DNA from 3 places in the Vibrio ponticus genome. Region 2 is predicted to be linked to each of the others. Evidence: riboswitches for the same ligand, from Rfam matches in the RefSeq annotation. Region 2 holds a riboswitch; each other region holds the start of a gene.
What was found. A riboswitch is a leader RNA that binds a small molecule or an ion and turns the genes downstream of it on or off. The one in region 2 is predicted to bind cyclic di-GMP.
Positions count from the first base shown of each region.

Region 1: linked by a shared signal. The riboswitch ahead of GZN30_RS03115 (TfoX/Sxy family DNA transformation protein) and the one ahead of GZN30_RS03745 (hypothetical protein) in region 2 are both predicted to bind cyclic di-GMP.
Region 3: linked by a shared signal. The riboswitch ahead of gbpA (N-acetylglucosamine-binding protein GbpA) and the one ahead of GZN30_RS03745 (hypothetical protein) in region 2 are both predicted to bind cyclic di-GMP.

Region 1 covers NZ_AP019657.1:694,501-700,220, reverse strand. The annotation lists gene elyC (envelope biogenesis factor ElyC) at 1-401, shown strand, start outside; gene torR (two-component system response regulator TorR) at 483-1,193, opposite strand; gene torD (molecular chaperone TorD) at 1,433-2,086, shown strand; gene purR (HTH-type transcriptional repressor PurR) at 2,290-3,294, shown strand; cyclic di-GMP riboswitch class I at 3,495-3,592, shown strand; gene GZN30_RS03115 (TfoX/Sxy family DNA transformation protein) at 3,704-4,294, shown strand; gene GZN30_RS03110 (TVP38/TMEM64 family protein) at 4,437-5,126, shown strand; gene GZN30_RS03105 (putative signal transducing protein) at 5,158-5,469, shown strand; gene GZN30_RS03100 (alpha/beta fold hydrolase) at 5,466-5,720, opposite strand, start outside.
Region 2 covers NZ_AP019657.1:843,166-848,885, forward strand. The annotation lists gene GZN30_RS03745 (hypothetical protein) at 1-1,775, opposite strand, end outside; cyclic di-GMP riboswitch class I at 1,808-1,887, opposite strand; gene GZN30_RS03750 (HlyD family type I secretion periplasmic adaptor subunit) at 1,947-3,296, opposite strand; gene GZN30_RS03755 (type I secretion system permease/ATPase) at 3,289-4,971, opposite strand; gene xthA (exodeoxyribonuclease III) at 5,144-5,720, opposite strand, start outside.
Region 3 covers NZ_AP019657.1:273,389-279,108, reverse strand. The annotation lists gene GZN30_RS01260 (hemerythrin domain-containing protein) at 1-350, opposite strand, end outside; gene ung (uracil-DNA glycosylase) at 479-1,165, opposite strand; gene nfo (deoxyribonuclease IV) at 1,461-2,342, opposite strand; gene grcA (autonomous glycyl radical cofactor GrcA) at 2,671-3,048, shown strand; cyclic di-GMP riboswitch class I at 3,297-3,384, shown strand; gene gbpA (N-acetylglucosamine-binding protein GbpA) at 3,492-4,952, shown strand; gene GZN30_RS01235 (LysR family transcriptional regulator) at 5,101-5,720, shown strand, end outside.

The DNA of each region.
Region 1 (5,720 bases), 150 kb from region 2:
TTAGCAATGCGCGTATGATGGCAAAAGTGGCTCTGGCACTTGGGGTGTCTAAATCCGATATCGTGTTGCTGGAAACAGCCAAAGATACTTGGGAAGAAGCGCGTCAAGCGGCAGCATTTGTGCAGCATAAAGAGTTGGTATTGGTCACTTCTGCCAGTCACATGAAACGTGCACTGAATGAGTTCCATTCTGCGGGATTGAAACCTTATCCAGCGCCAACCAACTATCTAGCACAAAATGAAATTGATCAGTTCTGGAACAAGTACATGCCAAAAGCAATTTACTTAGAACAGACCGAGCGTTACTGGCATGAGACATTGGGTCGACTGTGGCAAGATTTACGTGACTGGGTTTCAAATACCGAAGAGTCCGTAATCGAACCATCACAAAGTAAGGTCTAATCCCTTAGCGGCTAACTTACTTAAGATAAAAAAACCGAAGCATCTGCTTCGGTTTTTTTGTTTTCAACTTCGGTTAGTCACTTAATCGCCAGCGAACATGTAACCTTCACCGTGAACCGTAACAAAAATTTGTGGGTTCTTCGGATCAAATTCCATTTTAGCGCGCATACGACGAATCAGTACATCGATGGTACGGTCGTTTGGCGCATCAACACGATGACTAATCATATTCAAAATACGTTCACGGCTTAGTACTTGGTTCGGGTACGAAGAAAGCGCTACCAACAACTCGTATTCTGCTTTAGTCAGTTTTACTGGCTCACCGTTGCGGCTTAACGCGCGACGTTGAATGTCAAACATCCATTCGCCAAAGCGAACAATATTTGCGTCATTCTTCTGATCAACCATAGTGCCCGCGTTACGTGCCGCAGAGATGCGCCACAATAGGTTTTTCACGCGCACTAACAATTCACGAAGTTCGAACGGTTTTGTCACATAATCGTCTGCGCCCATTTCTAGACCAACGATTTTATCAATGCTATCCGTGCGTCCTGTTACCAGGATAATTCCAATGTCCGATTGACTACGCAGTTCGCGAGTTAACATCAGACCGTCTTCACCAGGAAGGTTAATGTCTAACATAACTAAGTCGATCGAATGATTTTGTAGGGTGTCGCGCATCTGCTCGCCGCTTTCAGCTTCGCTGACTGTGTAACCTTCATTTTGAAAGTAGCCAACTAGCTTACTGCGAGTGACCGCATCATCTTCTACTACTAATACGTGATAGCTCATCTAAACCACTTAATTTACATTGGGAATTAATTTCAAGTGTATTCTATTCATAAATCGTAACATTTCTAGTATTTGTTATATTAAAATCTAGAAAGATGATTTTTTATTGATTCAAGACAAAACTAGCGCAGTTGTTAATCTTTTGCCATTTTTTGACTCATTTAATCACAACATGTGTTATCGCTATTCATTTTTGTTCGCTAAAATATTAATAGTACTGAAACTTGGAGCATTGCGAGATGCAAGAATTAAAAGCGTTTAATGAAAAACGTGCAGAGATTTACTGGTGGTTTTCTAGTCTGTTCGCTAAAGAGCTAACAGAAGCAGAACTTGAGCAATATCAAAGCCCTGCTATTCGAGGCTTTCTTGCCGGTCTGGGTGAAAACCCAACGCTAAAACCTGCGGTTGACCGCCTTGTTGATGCGTTAAATCGTCAGATTGACCGTGAAGATGGTCAGCTTGAACTTGCCGCTGACTTTTGCGACTTGTTCTTGAAGTCAGACAAAGAATCAGCACTGCCTTATGCGTCTATGTACGTTGGCACGACTGGTTTGCTGCATGACGAACCAGCAAACGAGATGGATGCCCTGCTGACTAAGCATGGCGTAGCCGTTAACCAAGATTTGAACGAGCCTGCTGATCACATTGCCATTGAGCTCGATTTGCTTGGTAACATGATCATTCGTTCTAACGAACTTGAACAAGAGCGTCATCTCAACGATGCACTGCTAGAGCAAGAAGCGTTTATTCGTCAGCACATTTTAAACTGGGTGCCTAAGTTTGCCGCGAAAAGCCAAACTTTAGATTCATTCGGTTTCTACTCTTCTGTGGCGTCACTGCTGGTTGCTTTCTTAGAATTGGACTGCAACTACCTAGTGGGTGAAGAGAGCTAAAACACTCATTCGTCAACAATGAATGGGTTTTTCGTTTGCTACTGGCGACGATGCGGTCTAAAATCGAAGCCGCAAACGATAAAAAAATACGAATCAAGTACAAACCGCTGTAAAAAAGCGGTTTTTGTATTTCTATTACTTTCTGCCAGTTTTATTCAAAAATGTGAATAGCCATGTGGCAGCTATAAATAGGATCATACCTTATGGCCACTATTAAAGACGTTGCTCGCCTCGCTGGCGTATCAACTACGACAGTCTCACACGTAATTAACAAAACGCGTTTTGTTGCAGAAGCGACTCAAGAACGCGTTATGGAAGCAGTAAAAGAGCTAAACTACGCACCAAGTGCGGTGGCTCGTAGCTTAAAATGTAATACCACACGTACGATTGGTATGTTGGTGACTCAATCAACGAACCTTTTCTTCTCTGAAGTCATTGATGGCGTAGAGAGCTACTGCTACCGTCAAGGTTACACGTTGATCCTTTGTAATACCGGCGGTATTTACGAGAAGCAACGTGACTACATTCGCATGCTTGCAGAAAAGCGTGTCGACGGCATTTTAGTAATGTGTTCTGACCTAACTGAAGAACTGAGCGAGATGCTAGATCGCCATAAAGACATTCCTAAAGTGGTCATGGACTGGGGTCCAGAGAGCTCTCAAACCGACAAGATTATCGATAACGCAGAAGAAGGTGGCTACCTAGCAACCAAATTCCTTATCGACCATGGTCATAAAGATATCGCTTGTTTGAGTGGTCACTTTGAAAAAGCAGTTTGCCAAGAGCGTATTCAAGGCTTTAAGCGCGCAATGGGCGAAGCGAACCTGACGGTTGATGAAGACTGGATTTTAGAAGGTAACTTCGAGTGTGACACTGCTGTGTTAGCGGCTGACAAGATTGTTGCGATGGACAAACGCCCAACGGCAATTTTCTGTTTCAACGATACGATGGCACTAGGCTTAATGAGCCGCCTACAGCAAAAAGGCATTCGTATCCCTGAAGATATGTCAGTGATTGGTTACGACAACATTGAACTAGCAGAGTACTTCTCACCACCGCTAACCACGGTTCACCAACCTAAGCGTCGTGTGGGTAAAAACGCATTTGAAATCTTACTTGAGCGCATTAAGGACAAAGAGCACGAAAAACGTGTGTTTGAAATGCACCCAGAAATCGTTGATCGCTCTACCGTTGCGAAAATCAACTAAATCAGAGTACCGAGCAATACGCTGGCAAATGTCCGAGCATAGTACTTTGAAGTAACTCGCATTTATATCAATAGCTGATGGTTAAACTGTCAGCTATTGTCTTTTCTATTCAACTTAATTCTTGCATTAGATTCACAACTATTTCATAGTAATAAGATACTTAGCTGCTAAGTAAACAATCTTTAGCAAAGCAAATTAAGTCACGCACAGGGCAAACCAGACTGAAAAGCTGGGACGCAAAGCCACCGGCCTAAACATCATTGTCATCGACAATATGTATGGTAGCGGGGTTGCCGATGGTAGAAATGCGCACGTTAACGGATTACTCTCCTATTTCCTGCACAACTGCTATTCTCTCGGACCTGATTTGGTGGCGTATTGACATACACATACACCGAGAAAGTACTGAATGGATAAACCAATTCTTAAAGACTCAATGAGGCTATTTGAGCCGCTAGGTCGTATTAAATCTCGATCTATGTTTGGTGGGTTTGGGATCTTTGCAGACGAAACAATGTTTGCACTAGTGGTACATAATAAGCTTCATATTCGCGCAGACAGTGCTCTAGCTGCACAATTTAAATTACAAGGCTTCGAACCATACGTATATCAGAAACGTGGCTTCCCGGTAGTAACCAAGTACTTCGCTCTTAGCGAAGAGTGGTACAACGACAGTGAAAAAACACTGCAGATCGGACGTGAAGCTCACACTCAAGCGCAGCAAGAGAAGTCGGTTCAAGCCGAAACCAAGCCGACTCGTATTAAAGATTTGCCAAACCTGCGCCTAGCAACAGAGCGTATGCTGAAAAAAGCAGGCATCGACAATGTCGAACAACTCGAAGAAGCAGGCTCTGTAGAAGCGTATAAGGCGATTCGAGACACTCACAGCAGCGACGTCAGTTTAGAGCTCCTCTGGTCATTAGAAGGCGCGATAAAAGGCACACATTGGTCTGTGGTTCCCCAGACTCGTCGAGAAGAACTGCTCTCTCGACTACAGTAGAGTAAAAAAGTCAGCAACTGCTGGCTTTTTTTATGAAAGTTTTTCTTTGCTTTGAGGTTCTTATTAAACAATAGGAACAAATTACCCGATAAATGAACTAAATTAACTCAAGGGCGTAGAGAAGGGTTAAAGGAGAGCAAAGATGAATAAGAAACTGATTATTGGCATTGCATTGATTGCACTGATTGCCCTATTGATCACTCAGTTTGGCGATCAGTTAACGTTAGAAAACGCGAAAGCCCAGCAAGCAGCCCTAGGCTCTTTCATTGATCAGAATTTCGCTGTTGCCGCCATCACATACTTTGCCGCCTATGTCGCGATTACTGCCTTTTCAATTCCAGGAGCGGCTGTCGTCACCCTCCTTGGGGCGGCTCTATTTGGTTTCTGGACGAGCTTGCTGCTGGTCTCATTTGCCAGCACTCTAGGCGCTACCCTCGCCTTCCTCAGCAGCCGTTTTCTACTGCGTGATTGGGTACAAGGTAAGTTTGGCGATAAACTCACTGCCATCAACCAAGGCGTTGCCAAAGATGGCGCATTCTATTTGTTTTCGTTGCGCCTAATTCCAGTCTTTCCGTTCTTCTTAATCAATTTATTAATGGGGCTAACTCCAATCACGACCGCCCGTTTTTATTTGGTCAGTCAAATTGGCATGTTGCCGGGTACGGCAGTGTACTTAAATGCAGGGACACAATTAGCGCAAATCGATAGTTTGTCAGGAATCGTGTCACCTTCGGTGCTGGTCTCCTTTGCACTGCTTGGCTTATTCCCAATCATTGCTAAATGGGCAATGAACAAATTTAGAGGTCAGCCTCAATCTCAGAGCCAAGCATAACCGCCCTAATTAGCCTGACACGGAGATAAAGGTGAAAATCTATAGTGCGACTAACCCTCCACAAGCTCACATCGTGTGTGAGCTTCTACGCTCGTACAATATCGCTTGTGAAGTAAGAGGCGAAGGTATCTTTGGTCTACAAGGTGAAGTGCCGTTTGGTGAGGCAAGTGCGCCCCATGTCTGGTTATTAGATCAAGACAAGAGCGCGGAAGCCAAACAGTTAATTGAGCAGTTTGAGCAACCACACACAGAGGCATCTTGGCAATGCCCTGAATGTGGAGAAATCAATGAAGGTCAATTCGCCCTGTGTTGGCAGTGCGGAGAATCCTTGGTTGAGGCTTAACCAATTTGTTGCTGGATGAAGCGAATCGAGTGCTGGTTAAATTCGTCTGGTCTTTCGATATTGCAAACATGACCACAATTGGCGATTTCCAATAGCTGGCTTTGCTGGTGCACCGCGACCATCTCTTTTACCGGTTTGATAAACATATAGTCTCTATCCCCCATCAGATACAGCGTAGGGATAGGTAACTCTCTTTCCTTAAAATAGCGCATTAAGGGATTCACATCAGACGCTAATCTAAACCAACGTTT
Region 2 (5,720 bases):
ACACTTTCATCTAGCGCTTCTGCTTTGCCTTGAGTCAGTGCTGTTGCTGGAGCGTAATCCCCATACAATACATCATCGCCAGAGCCCCCAATCACCACATCTTTGCCGTAACCGCCAATAAGAAAATCATCACCTTTTCCGCCATCTAGCCAATCATCGCCTTCTTGAGTCGCTAGAGTAGAGTCGAAATCGATCGTTTTGATCTCTTTAATGAAGTAATCACTTGAATCAAGAGCGCCACTGCTGTCAAAGTTATATACCCCTTCAGCTGCAGACAATTCGAGTGTATCAAAGCTTAGACCATGCGTGTCTTGTAAAGTGATGTCAAAGTGACCGCTCTTGTTGTCAGTGCCTTGCAGAACTTTGATGTTATCAGCGAGTGATAGACCATGTTCTGAGAGGGTATTTGGATCAATATCGGTACTGGTAAAGTAGCCGGATGCAACTTGAACACCATCGCTATAGACGGTCCATTTTCCGACTTCGTTGGCACCATTGCTTGCTTCGTTGGAATACAGACGATCAACGGTTAATCTAGCAGCACCTTGCGGCTCACCAAATGAGTAAGTGATTGATTCAGATTGACCTTCTTCTGTTGCAGAGTCAAAACTGAAGCCTAATTGCTCTGATGATCCAGTTTCTTCATTACCCGAAACACCAACCGTGTCATTTTTGCGGCTTAAAGTCGCGCTTGGGTCGTTGGGATTAAACACTCGAGCAGACGCAAGGTCAACTTCAGTGGCGATATTAAAATCGTATTGATTGTCACCGAAGAGAAAATCGTTGTCATCAACGCCTAGAAGTACATCATCGCCGTTTTCACCCAATAGAAAGTCTTTGTTGCTCACTGTGGAATCGGAACCAAGTTCGAGCGTTTTTACCTCTTTAACTAAGAAGTCACTCGAATCTAGACCACCACGGCTATTGGAGTAATGCCCGATCGCTGCTGAAAATTGGATTTCATCAAAAGCAACAAATCCAGTTTCTGTTGGGTCGATGGTGAAGGTTCCGTTGGAGTAGCCATTTCCACCTTCTAACACTTTAAGATTGTCAGTTGCGGGATCTAAACCGTAAGCGTCTAGTGTTGCTTGATCAAAACTATGAGCGCTGAAGTAACCATGTTGAACTACCACGCCATCACGTAATAGAGTCCAGACTCCGACTTCATTTATTTGCGTTTTACCGGCGTCCTCGATGCGACCTTCATTGGCATATAAACGGTCAATCGTTACTTGAGCTGCATAACTATGTTCATCAACGCTAATCGATAAAACTTCGGATGCACCTGCACGGTCACCAGCAGGATCATTTTCTACAAAGCTATAGCCAATTTGTCCGTTGTCACCTGATTCGGAGTTCCCTTTAACGCCATAGGCAGAGTTCTTGCGATACAACACCGCTTCTGTACCATCAGGATTAAAGACCTGAGCTTTACTCAAATCGTTAACAACCGAATCACTGAAATCTAGCGTAACTTCGCCTGTTGTCGGGTCAACACTAAAACCAGTAGCAAAGTTATCGCCGATGACAACGTCATTCCCTTCCCCAGCTAAGACCAAATCATCGCCACTTCCTGCGTTGATGAAATCAATCTCATCGCCCGCGATTATTGTGTCATTACCTGGTCCACCATTAATCAGATCGGTGGCACTTGAACCGTGTATTTCGTCGTCACCAGCGGTAAAAACAGGGGTGGCATCGCGGGTTCCTGAAAGTTCAGCGGCAATCGTGGCTGTTAATGCTTCGTTTCGAGTTGTGGATTGATTACTCGTCATGAATGTTTCCTCTATCAATCTGATGATTAATGTGAGGCGGCTCAGCTATCTCATTCCTGTGAGACCTGAAGCTTTCCGTCCTTACTTCACAGTAAGTTTGGCTTTACTCAATTGTTATTGTGTTTGAATCCCTTTGGCATTGAATAAGGGCAGGGGATTCATCTATCGCCCTTAAATTTCTCTCATCGCTCGATAAGCACTCACGGAAAGTGGGCTTAGAATGTAATCAAGTGGCGTCTGCTCACTGAGTAGAATCATGACTTCCGCTGGCATGCCGGGGTAGAGGCTAACGCTGTCCAGTTGTTGTAAATCGGCTTGTTCAAGTTTGATTTTTGCTAGATAGGCGGCTTCGCCATTCGCTTGGTCAACAATCGTGTCGGCTGAGATATGGATCAGTTGCCCACGAATAGGTGGTGTGCGGCGAAAGTTATAGGCAGTGAGCCGAACTTGAGTATCCAGCCCTTCATAAACGCTATCGATATCTTCAGGTTTGAGCATCGCTTCGATTATGAGGTTGTCTTGTTGAGGTACGATTTCCATGACGGTTTCGCCCGGAGCAATAATAGATTGCGGCGAAAATATGGACATGCCCACCACGACTCCAGTTTGAGGTGAACGAATTTCAACACGATCTAGGATTTGCTGCGCTTCAAACATGGCTTCGCTGGTTTCATTGATCATCTTTTCTAGTTGCTGAATTTCTTCACCAAGTTGTTTGGCATAGTGATATTCAGCATTTTGATCTTGCAACTCTGCTTCAGTTATCGCGCGAATCGCACGATTGATCTTAGTAATCAGTTCGGCTAAATCACTGTTTAAATTGGAATGTTCTCGCTTCAAATCCAGTAGTTTGGATCGCGAAGTGTTGCCCGTGATAAGCAACTTTTCATGCATATCGACTTGCTGGTTGAGATAAGCGAGGTTTTGTTTATCCGCTTGATATTGTTGTCGTAACCCTTGCAGATCATTTCGGGCTTGCGCGACTTTTTCTTTGAGCAGTTTCTTTTCGCCCGCTTGCAGTGCTCGGCGCTTACTAAACAGTTTGGTTTGGGTGGCAAGGATAGAATGGACGTGAGTATCCTGTTCTAGTTCGAGGAGGCGAGGATCAAATGCAATGCTCTCTTGTTCGTTAAGTTCGGTTTGTAAACGGTTTAGGCGCGCGAGATCGCTCTGCCACTGAGATTTTAAGCCTTGATAGCGTGCTTGTGCTTTGGTCGAATCGAGCGTGATAAGAAGCTCACCTTGTTCGACATTTTGACCATCAGTGACGTGAATCGCTTTTACTATCCCGCCTTCAAGGTGTTGAACCGGCTTTTTCTTGGACTCGACGATCACCATCCCTCGCGCTATCGCGGCGCTAGACAATTTCGCCATTGAAGCCCAAGCGACAAAACCGACTAACATCAATAGCACCACTAATAAGGTTAGCTTCACACCTCTCGATGCTTGAAAATTTAGCTCTCGACCGTCTTGATAAGAGATTTGGTTGTGTTGGATTTGATGAAAGTTTAGGTTAGGCATTGGCGACCACCTTTTGCACATTCTGAACTCGAGTGATTTTTTCTGCTTTTTGTGCAGAGGTTATTTGCCCATTGTTGAGTTCAACGACCCAATCAACATGATTGATAAGCTCTTTTTGGTGGGAAGCCATAATCACAGAGACTTGCTGCTGTTTGAGATGCTCTAATAACCGTTTAAAGCAGTGCATTTTTTCCGCATCAAGGTGAGCCGTCGGCTCGTCGAGAATTAACACTTTAGGTTGGTAATAGATCGCCCTAGCTAAGCCAATACCATGGTGCAGTCCCATTGCGATGTGATTCGTATTGGCGCAAATGATGGTGTTGTAGCCATCAGCTAAACTGATAATTGCTTCGTGTATACCTATTTTCCGTGCGGCGCTAATCACTTGCTGATCAGACATATGCGGATCAAAATGAGCAATGTTTTGTTTAATTGAACCTGTGGCGAACTCAACTTTTTGCGGTAGGTAACCGATGGTATGTTGGAGTTGTTCTGGCATCCATTGGGTGATGCTCGCACCATCAATCTTTATTGACCCCGATGTAGGGGCATAAATCCCGGCAACAAGCTTACACAAAGCGGTTTTGCCATTACCTGTTGCCCCCATAACAAGTAGATGATTGCCGGCTTCTAGTTTCAGGCGTAAGTTTTTTAGTAATGGGACGGTGGAGTTAGGTGTATACCAGGTAAGGTTATCGATATGTAATCTACCATCGATTTGGTCAAACTCGGTTCCTAGATCTTGGTCAGGCGTTTGAGCTGCAAAGTGGCGTTGTAAACGACGATCTGCGTCATAGGCAGTTCGCCATCCTTGTAAAGTCGACGTAAGTTGCTCATAGGGTTGCAGAGCGCGTGACATCAAGATTGATGCTGCAATAATCCCACCCGCTGACATTTCATTATTGACGACCAATAAGGCACTGACTGCCATGATCGCCATCTGTAAAGTAAAGCGGATAAACTTTGCATAAGAGGTTAAGGTAGCGGAATTCAACCCCAGTTGCTGTTCATGCCAGATCCTTTCTGCGGTGATATGTTGATACTGCTGTGTTAACCCACTAATCAGGTGTTGACTTCGATAACTTTCTTGTTGTGTTTGTGATTCATCATTTGCTTTGCGGCAGGCGATGAGACTCGCTTGAAGTTGTTGATGTTGCTTTTGTTTGCTTTTGAATGAATAGAGCGAAAAACCACCGACTAAAATGATCGCGCCTAGGCAGAGTGCGCCGATCACTGGATGAAGAGCAAACATAACCAAGATAAATATTGGTGTCCAAACAATATCGAATGCACTTGAAAATGATGGCGATACGACAAAAGACTTAATTTCTCTTACATCATTTTGACTAGGTAAATTATTGCCAGTAGAAATAGGCAGAGATTTGTATAAGTAACTAGAAAAAATGGCATCTATTTGAACGGATTTTTTAAAAGCGTAGCGACTTTTTAATATGTCCAGAATAACTTGTGTAGATAATAAAAAAAGTGCAATTGAACTTAAAGCGATTAAAGTATCAATACTACGACTGGTTAATATTCTATCGAATACTTGTAAACTATAGATAGGAATGACCAGTACTAAAATATTTAGTACTAGACCAATGAGCAGATGATAAGTTACTACTTTCGAATTAAATGGAGTTAGAGTTTTCCATTCATTTGTACTTATATTCATACTGGTATTTGCACACATTATAAAATTGACGCAATGCTAACACTCAAATATATAGATGTACTATGGGGTAGAAAAAAAGATAAAGTGAGTTTAGGAGGTTGTTGACTTATAAAAACTTTTAAAACAGTGGTTTGCAAAGGGTTTCTTATATGTAAGAAACCCGTAAATAAAATTATAAGTTAAAGGTTGACCAGATTGGTGCATGATCGGATGGTTTATCAATACCACGCAATTCATAGTCAATGTCTGACTCAATACAGTTATTTGCTAATTTTGTTGTAGCAAGAATAACATCAATGCGAAGTCCGCGGTTATCGTCAAATCCGCGAGAGCGATAATCAAACCACGAGTATTTTTCACCTAGATCTGGATGAATGCTGCGGAAGGTATCTACAAAGCCCCAATCGAGTAAAGTTTGCAGCCATTCTCGCTCTTCTGGCTGAAATGAACATTTGCCTGTTTTTAACCAGCGTTTGCGGTTTACTTCACCAATGCCAATATCGAGATCGGTTGGGCTTATATTTATATCACCCATAACAATAATATTTTCATCATTACTATGGTATTCAGTTAGGTAACCCATTAGATCTTGGTAGAAAGCACGCTTATAAGGAAATTTCGTTTCATGGCTAATATTATCGCCTTGCGGGAAATAACCATTGAGAACCGTAACTTTTTCGCCATTGTCTGCTTCAAAAGTTGCCATGATCATGCGTTTTTGATGTTCGTCATTGTCAGTTGGGAAACCT
Region 3 (5,720 bases), 570 kb from region 2:
ATAAACTCTTCTAACTGTTCAATAAACACTTGATGAGGAACCACCGCGTCTTGCAGGATCATTTCAACCGTGGTTTGGAATGAGCGCGTTTTGCACTCTAAAAGCTTATGTTCAAACTCCAAGTTCTCCATTTCATCCTTATCACCATAATGATCTTGGTAATAATGATAGAGAACATCTTCTTTTGGGTGATGAGAGTTTTCTGCATGTTCCGATAAGTAATCCACTACTTCTTTTATCAAGCTGTAGTTGACCGGTTGCTCTTGCTTCAGGCGTTCGACTTTATCCGCAAGGATCGCCAACAGGCGAATCATATAGCCATGTTCACGTCTGATCTTTTCAATCATCATTGTGCCTCTCCTTAAACACACACTCTTTGTAAGTGTATATAAGATTCAGGCAAAAGGTTTCGAGAGCGCTCAAGAAAACGAACAAATATTGAGCGCTCTATCGTAAGTTGAAATATTGCGCTTATCGATTACTCAACGATAAGGGGAAGCGTCCAATCTATCGCAGGCAATCCTTGCTGCTCGAGCAGTTGATTTGCCTGAGAAAAATGCTTACAACCAAAAAAGCCGCGATGTGACGACAATGGTGAGGGATGCGGCGCCTCCAACACATGATGTTTATCACGATCGATAAAGCGACCTTTTTTCTGCGCGTGAGCGCCCCACAGTAAGAATACAACGCCTGAGTTGTGCTGGTTAATCGCCTCTATGACTCGATCGGTAAAGGTTTCCCAGCCTGTCGTTTTAGCGTGAGAGTGCGCTTTACCTTGCTCTACGGTTAAAACCGTATTGAGCAACAATACCCCCTGCTCAGCCCACTTCTGTAAGTAGCCATGCTGCGGGATCTCAAAGCCTGCTATGTCTTGCGCTAACTCTTTATACATATTGACCAGTGAAGGTGGCGTTTTTACCCCAGGCAAAACAGAAAAACACAACCCATGTGCCTGATTCGGTCCGTGATAAGGGTCTTGACCAAGGATCACGACTTTAACCTGCTCAAATTCAGTCGCGCTAAATGCATTGAACACATCCGCTTCTGGTGGAAAAACGGTCTTTCCACTGGCACGCTCTTGTTCAACATAACTCAGGGTTTGCTGAAAATAGTCTTGCTGCTTTTCACTACCAATCACGTCATGCCAAGTAAGCGTTGAGGTCATGATCTGTTCCTTCTTTAATATTGGAAGATTTCTTGCGCTTTATTGTAAGAAAAACTCGTGAAGGAACAAGAGTTAGGTTATTGGTGTTGATGCTTCAGATTTCGCTGAGGGGTTCGATAATGCCCTTGCCCATGAATGTGTCGATTGGGAACAGGCATACGAGCAGGATAAGTGCGAGTAGTTGGCGAGTAGGTATTCATAGCGGCACCTTCTTTATTAGTAAACGCATTGCGGTGTAATGAGCTTATTAATGAAAGATTAGTGCCACTTTTAACTAAATGACTAGTCAGACATATCAATCAGCGAGTGCTTGGCGGTGAAATGCTCGCAACTGATTAATTTCTTGCTGCCAAATGTCAGGTTCGATTGTCTCTAAGATCAACGGGATACCATCAAAGCGTGGATCTTTAGCGATATACTCAAAGCAATCCCAACCAATCTCACCTTTGCCGAGCGCATGGTGCCTATCGACCTTACTGCCTAACGCAGATTTTGAATCATTGATGTGCATTGCACGCAAATAATGCATACCGACAACACGGTCAAACTCGGCAAATGTCGCCTCGCACGCTTCTTTGCTTGAGAGATCATAACCCGCGGCGAAGGTATGACAAGTATCAATACAGACACCAACGCGTGATTTATCTTCTACCTGTTCAATAATCTGCGCTAGATGCTCAAACTTCCAACCTAAGTTAGAGCCCTGCCCCGCGGTATTCTCAATCACAGCAATCACATCTGGCACCGCTTGATGAGCAAGGTTAATCGATTCGGCAATCTTCGCTAGGCACTCCTGTTCAGAGATTTTATTGAGGTGGCTACCCGGATGGAAGTTCAACAGAGTTAAACCCAGTTGCTGACAACGCGCCATCTCATCAATAAAAGCAGCGCGAGATTTTTCCAGTTTCTCTTCTTCTGGGGCGCCTAAGTTAATCAAGTAAGAGTCGTGGGGAAGAATTTGGTCAGCAGAAAAGCCCAACATTTTGCAATTGGCTTTAAATGCACTGATGGTTTTTGCTTCCAGTGGCTTTGCCACCCACTGACGCTGATTTTTTGTGAACAGTGCAAATGCATTGGCACCGATCTCACGTGCTCGCATCGGCGCTTGGTCAACACCACCCGCTGCCGATACGTGAGCACCAATATACTTAATTTGTGAGTTTGATCTCATTGTCATTTAACCACTTTACTCTTTCAGTTTGGCTACCTAAATACAGATAGTTAGCGCAATTTATCACCATCAAACACTCCATTTTGTAGTAAATTTACAACAAAATGAGCTTTTAACTATTTTTTAAATTATAAAATAAATTGTAATTGGCAGTTTTTAAAGGGTTTATTGATTTAACTCAATAAAATCACCTTCAAAAAATTAAGGTTTTTAGTTGTAATTTGACCTAAATCAATATTAATATAATGGATATTCGCTATATATTACCTAGCTCAACAAATAATTGAAAATTAACACCATTAAAAACCACAACATTGTGGAATAGGAGAGAGTGATGATTCAAGGTATTCAAATTACTAAAGCAGCTAACGACGATCTACTAAACTCTATCTGGCTACTAGATAGCGAAAAGAACGAAGCACGTTGTGTTGCTGCATCTGCTGGCTACGAAGCTGACCAAGTTGTTGCTATCAGCGACCTAGGTGAGTACGAGAGCCGTGAAGTTGCAATCGAAGCTGCACCAAAGATCGAAGGTGGTCAACACCTAAACGTAAACGTACTACGTCGTGAAACTCTAGAAGACGCAGTTGCTCACCCAGAGAACTACCCACAGCTAACTATCCGTGTATCTGGCTACGCTGTGCGTTTCAACTCTCTAACTCCAGAGCAACAACGCGACGTTATCGCTCGTACTTTTACTGAGTCTCTATAATTTCTATTGCCACTCGGCACTAAAAAATTAGACACTAAATTCGAAAAGCAGGCGCCAGCCTGCTTTTCTTCTTTTCATCGCTCAAAAAGTGATGAAAAACCATTCAGAACGGCGATAAAAAAAACAAAACCATCTGAATAACATGTAGTTACACATCTATCAGTTAACTTTTGTCGAGTTGGGATTTTTGTTCCACAAACCACTCAAACTCATAGTTGCGCCTGATAAATTTAAGCTACATTCCTTTGCTCAACTTTCGGCAAACCATTTGAAAAAATGGGACGCAAAGCTTCCGGTCTAAAGATGCTGGTCATCAATGATAGCGGGGTCGCCACTTGTTCAACCCAGTTCAAGTGTTGTGGATGTTTATCAAATCTCTTGATAAACAGGCTTTCGCATGCGCCGAGGTGAAGCTTTTAGTCAACCTTATAAAGGAGCATGTGATGAAATCACTGCCAAATAAAACTCTACTAGCGCTTGCTCTAACTGCGCTAAGTGGTCAAGTAGCAGCTCACGGCTACGTTTCTGAATTCGACGGTGGTATCGCTGGCAGCCGCGCAGCGCTGTGTAAATACCCAACCGCTGACACCAATGAAAAAAACACCAACTGTGGTGCGATTCAATACGAACCACAAAGTGTTGAAGGTCCTGAAGGTTTCCCTGAAGCAGGTCCAGCAGATGGCAAAATTGCTAGCGCACAATCTGCACTGGCAACGGCGCTTGATGAGCAGACTGCCGATCGCTGGGTAAAACGCCCGATTACTGCTGGTATGCAAAGCTTTGAGTGGACGTTTACTGCTAACCACGTCACTCGTGATTGGAAATACTACATCACTAAAACTGACTGGAACTCAAACCAAGTTCTGTCCCGCGACTCTTTTGATCTCAATCCATTCTGTGTGATTGAAGGCAACATGGTGCAGCCACCAAAACAAGTTAGCCACGAGTGTAATGTACCTGAGCGCGAAGGTTACCATGTAATCTTAGCCGTTTGGGATGTGGGCGATACAGCTGCCGCTTTTTACAACGTGATTGACGTTAAATTTGATGGTCAAGGTCCGGTTGTGCCTGAGTGGAACCAAGCAGGTCAAATCAACCCAACCATGGATCTTAACCTCGGCGATAAAGTCTTTACGCGCGTATTCGATAACAGCGGTGAAAATGTCGCTTATCGCACTGAGCTCACCATCAGCGAGCAAAGCTTAACTCAAGCGAAAAACTGGTCACATGCCCTAGCGACCAAGATCAACCAAGAGCAAACGGCGATCAAAGCTGGTCAATACCGCGAAGATAAATTTACCCCAGCATACGGTAGCAACCCTGTTTACCTGCAAGCGGGTAGCAGTTTGGAGCGTGTTGAAATTGGCTACCAAATTGAAACGCCAGAACCAGAGTACGCTTTGACCATTGAAGGTCTTGAGTCTGAGTACACCATTACCGAACAAGCAACAGAGCTTAATCTCACTCTAGCCGCTGAAGGCGACATTGACGTAGAACTTACCGTCTACAACCATGGTCGTGCAGCACTAGCGAGCTGGACTGGTCAACTAAGCGATGGTCAATATCTGCCAGTTTCACTGACATTGTCGAAAGCAGAGCCAGGTCATCACATTTTAGTCAGCCGCATTAAAGATCAGGCAGGTAACCTTGTTGATCAAGTAAACTACGATTTCCACTTGGTTAACGCGCCAACACCGCCACCAGCAGGCGACTACGATTTTATCTTCCCTGAAAATGTGAAGAGCTACACCGCAGGCACAAAAGTATTGGCAAGCGATGGTCAGATCTACCAATGTAAGCCATTCCCATACTCGGGTTACTGCTCACAATGGACAGAAAACGCCACTCACTACACTCCAGCAACCGGTTCTCACTGGACAATGGCTTGGGACAAAGTGAACTAATGCTAGGCAGCATTTGTTGTCGTTCTGCTTCCATCGCAGATTGATAAATAACACGATTACGGCACTCAACTTGAGTGCCGTTTTTCTATGCAAGTGATCAGTAAATGCGGTAGATTGAAACACTCATTCCACTTGGTCATTAATGGATATGTTGTTAGAAGGTATTGAAACGCTGATCACGCTGAGCAAAGCGAAAACCATGAGTCGCACAGGTAGCCTGCTCTATATTAGTCAATCGGCAGTGAGTAAACGCATTTCCAATTTAGAGAAAAAACTGGGTAAAAAGCTGATTGTACCGGATGGTAGGAATGTCCAGCTCACCAGCGAAGCGTTAACGCTGATCGACAACATCGGTCCGACCTTCAATGAGTTAAGAGGGCTGATCTATGAACAGCAAAACATGGTGGAACATAGCCAAATTCGGCTTGATTGCTCGGAAACGTTAGTAGCGGGCTTTCTTTCGCCAATTCTCGGTGGCTACTTTGCACAAGATCCTTATTTGACCCTGACGACCAACCATACTCCGCGCATTATCGAACATGTCCAATCCGGCAAAGCCCATCTTGGCATCTGTGCTGGCTACCTGCCCTCTCAACACCAGTTGATGACTTTTGCCCTCTTTGATGAACCGTTTTATATCGTCGCCAAACAACCGTTGGCTGAATTACCACAAACCATCATCACCAACGATTTGAGTAACCCTGCCAATACTTACCAATACGGCATCTTAACTCAGCTCAACATTAAGCCTATCATGCAGATGGACTC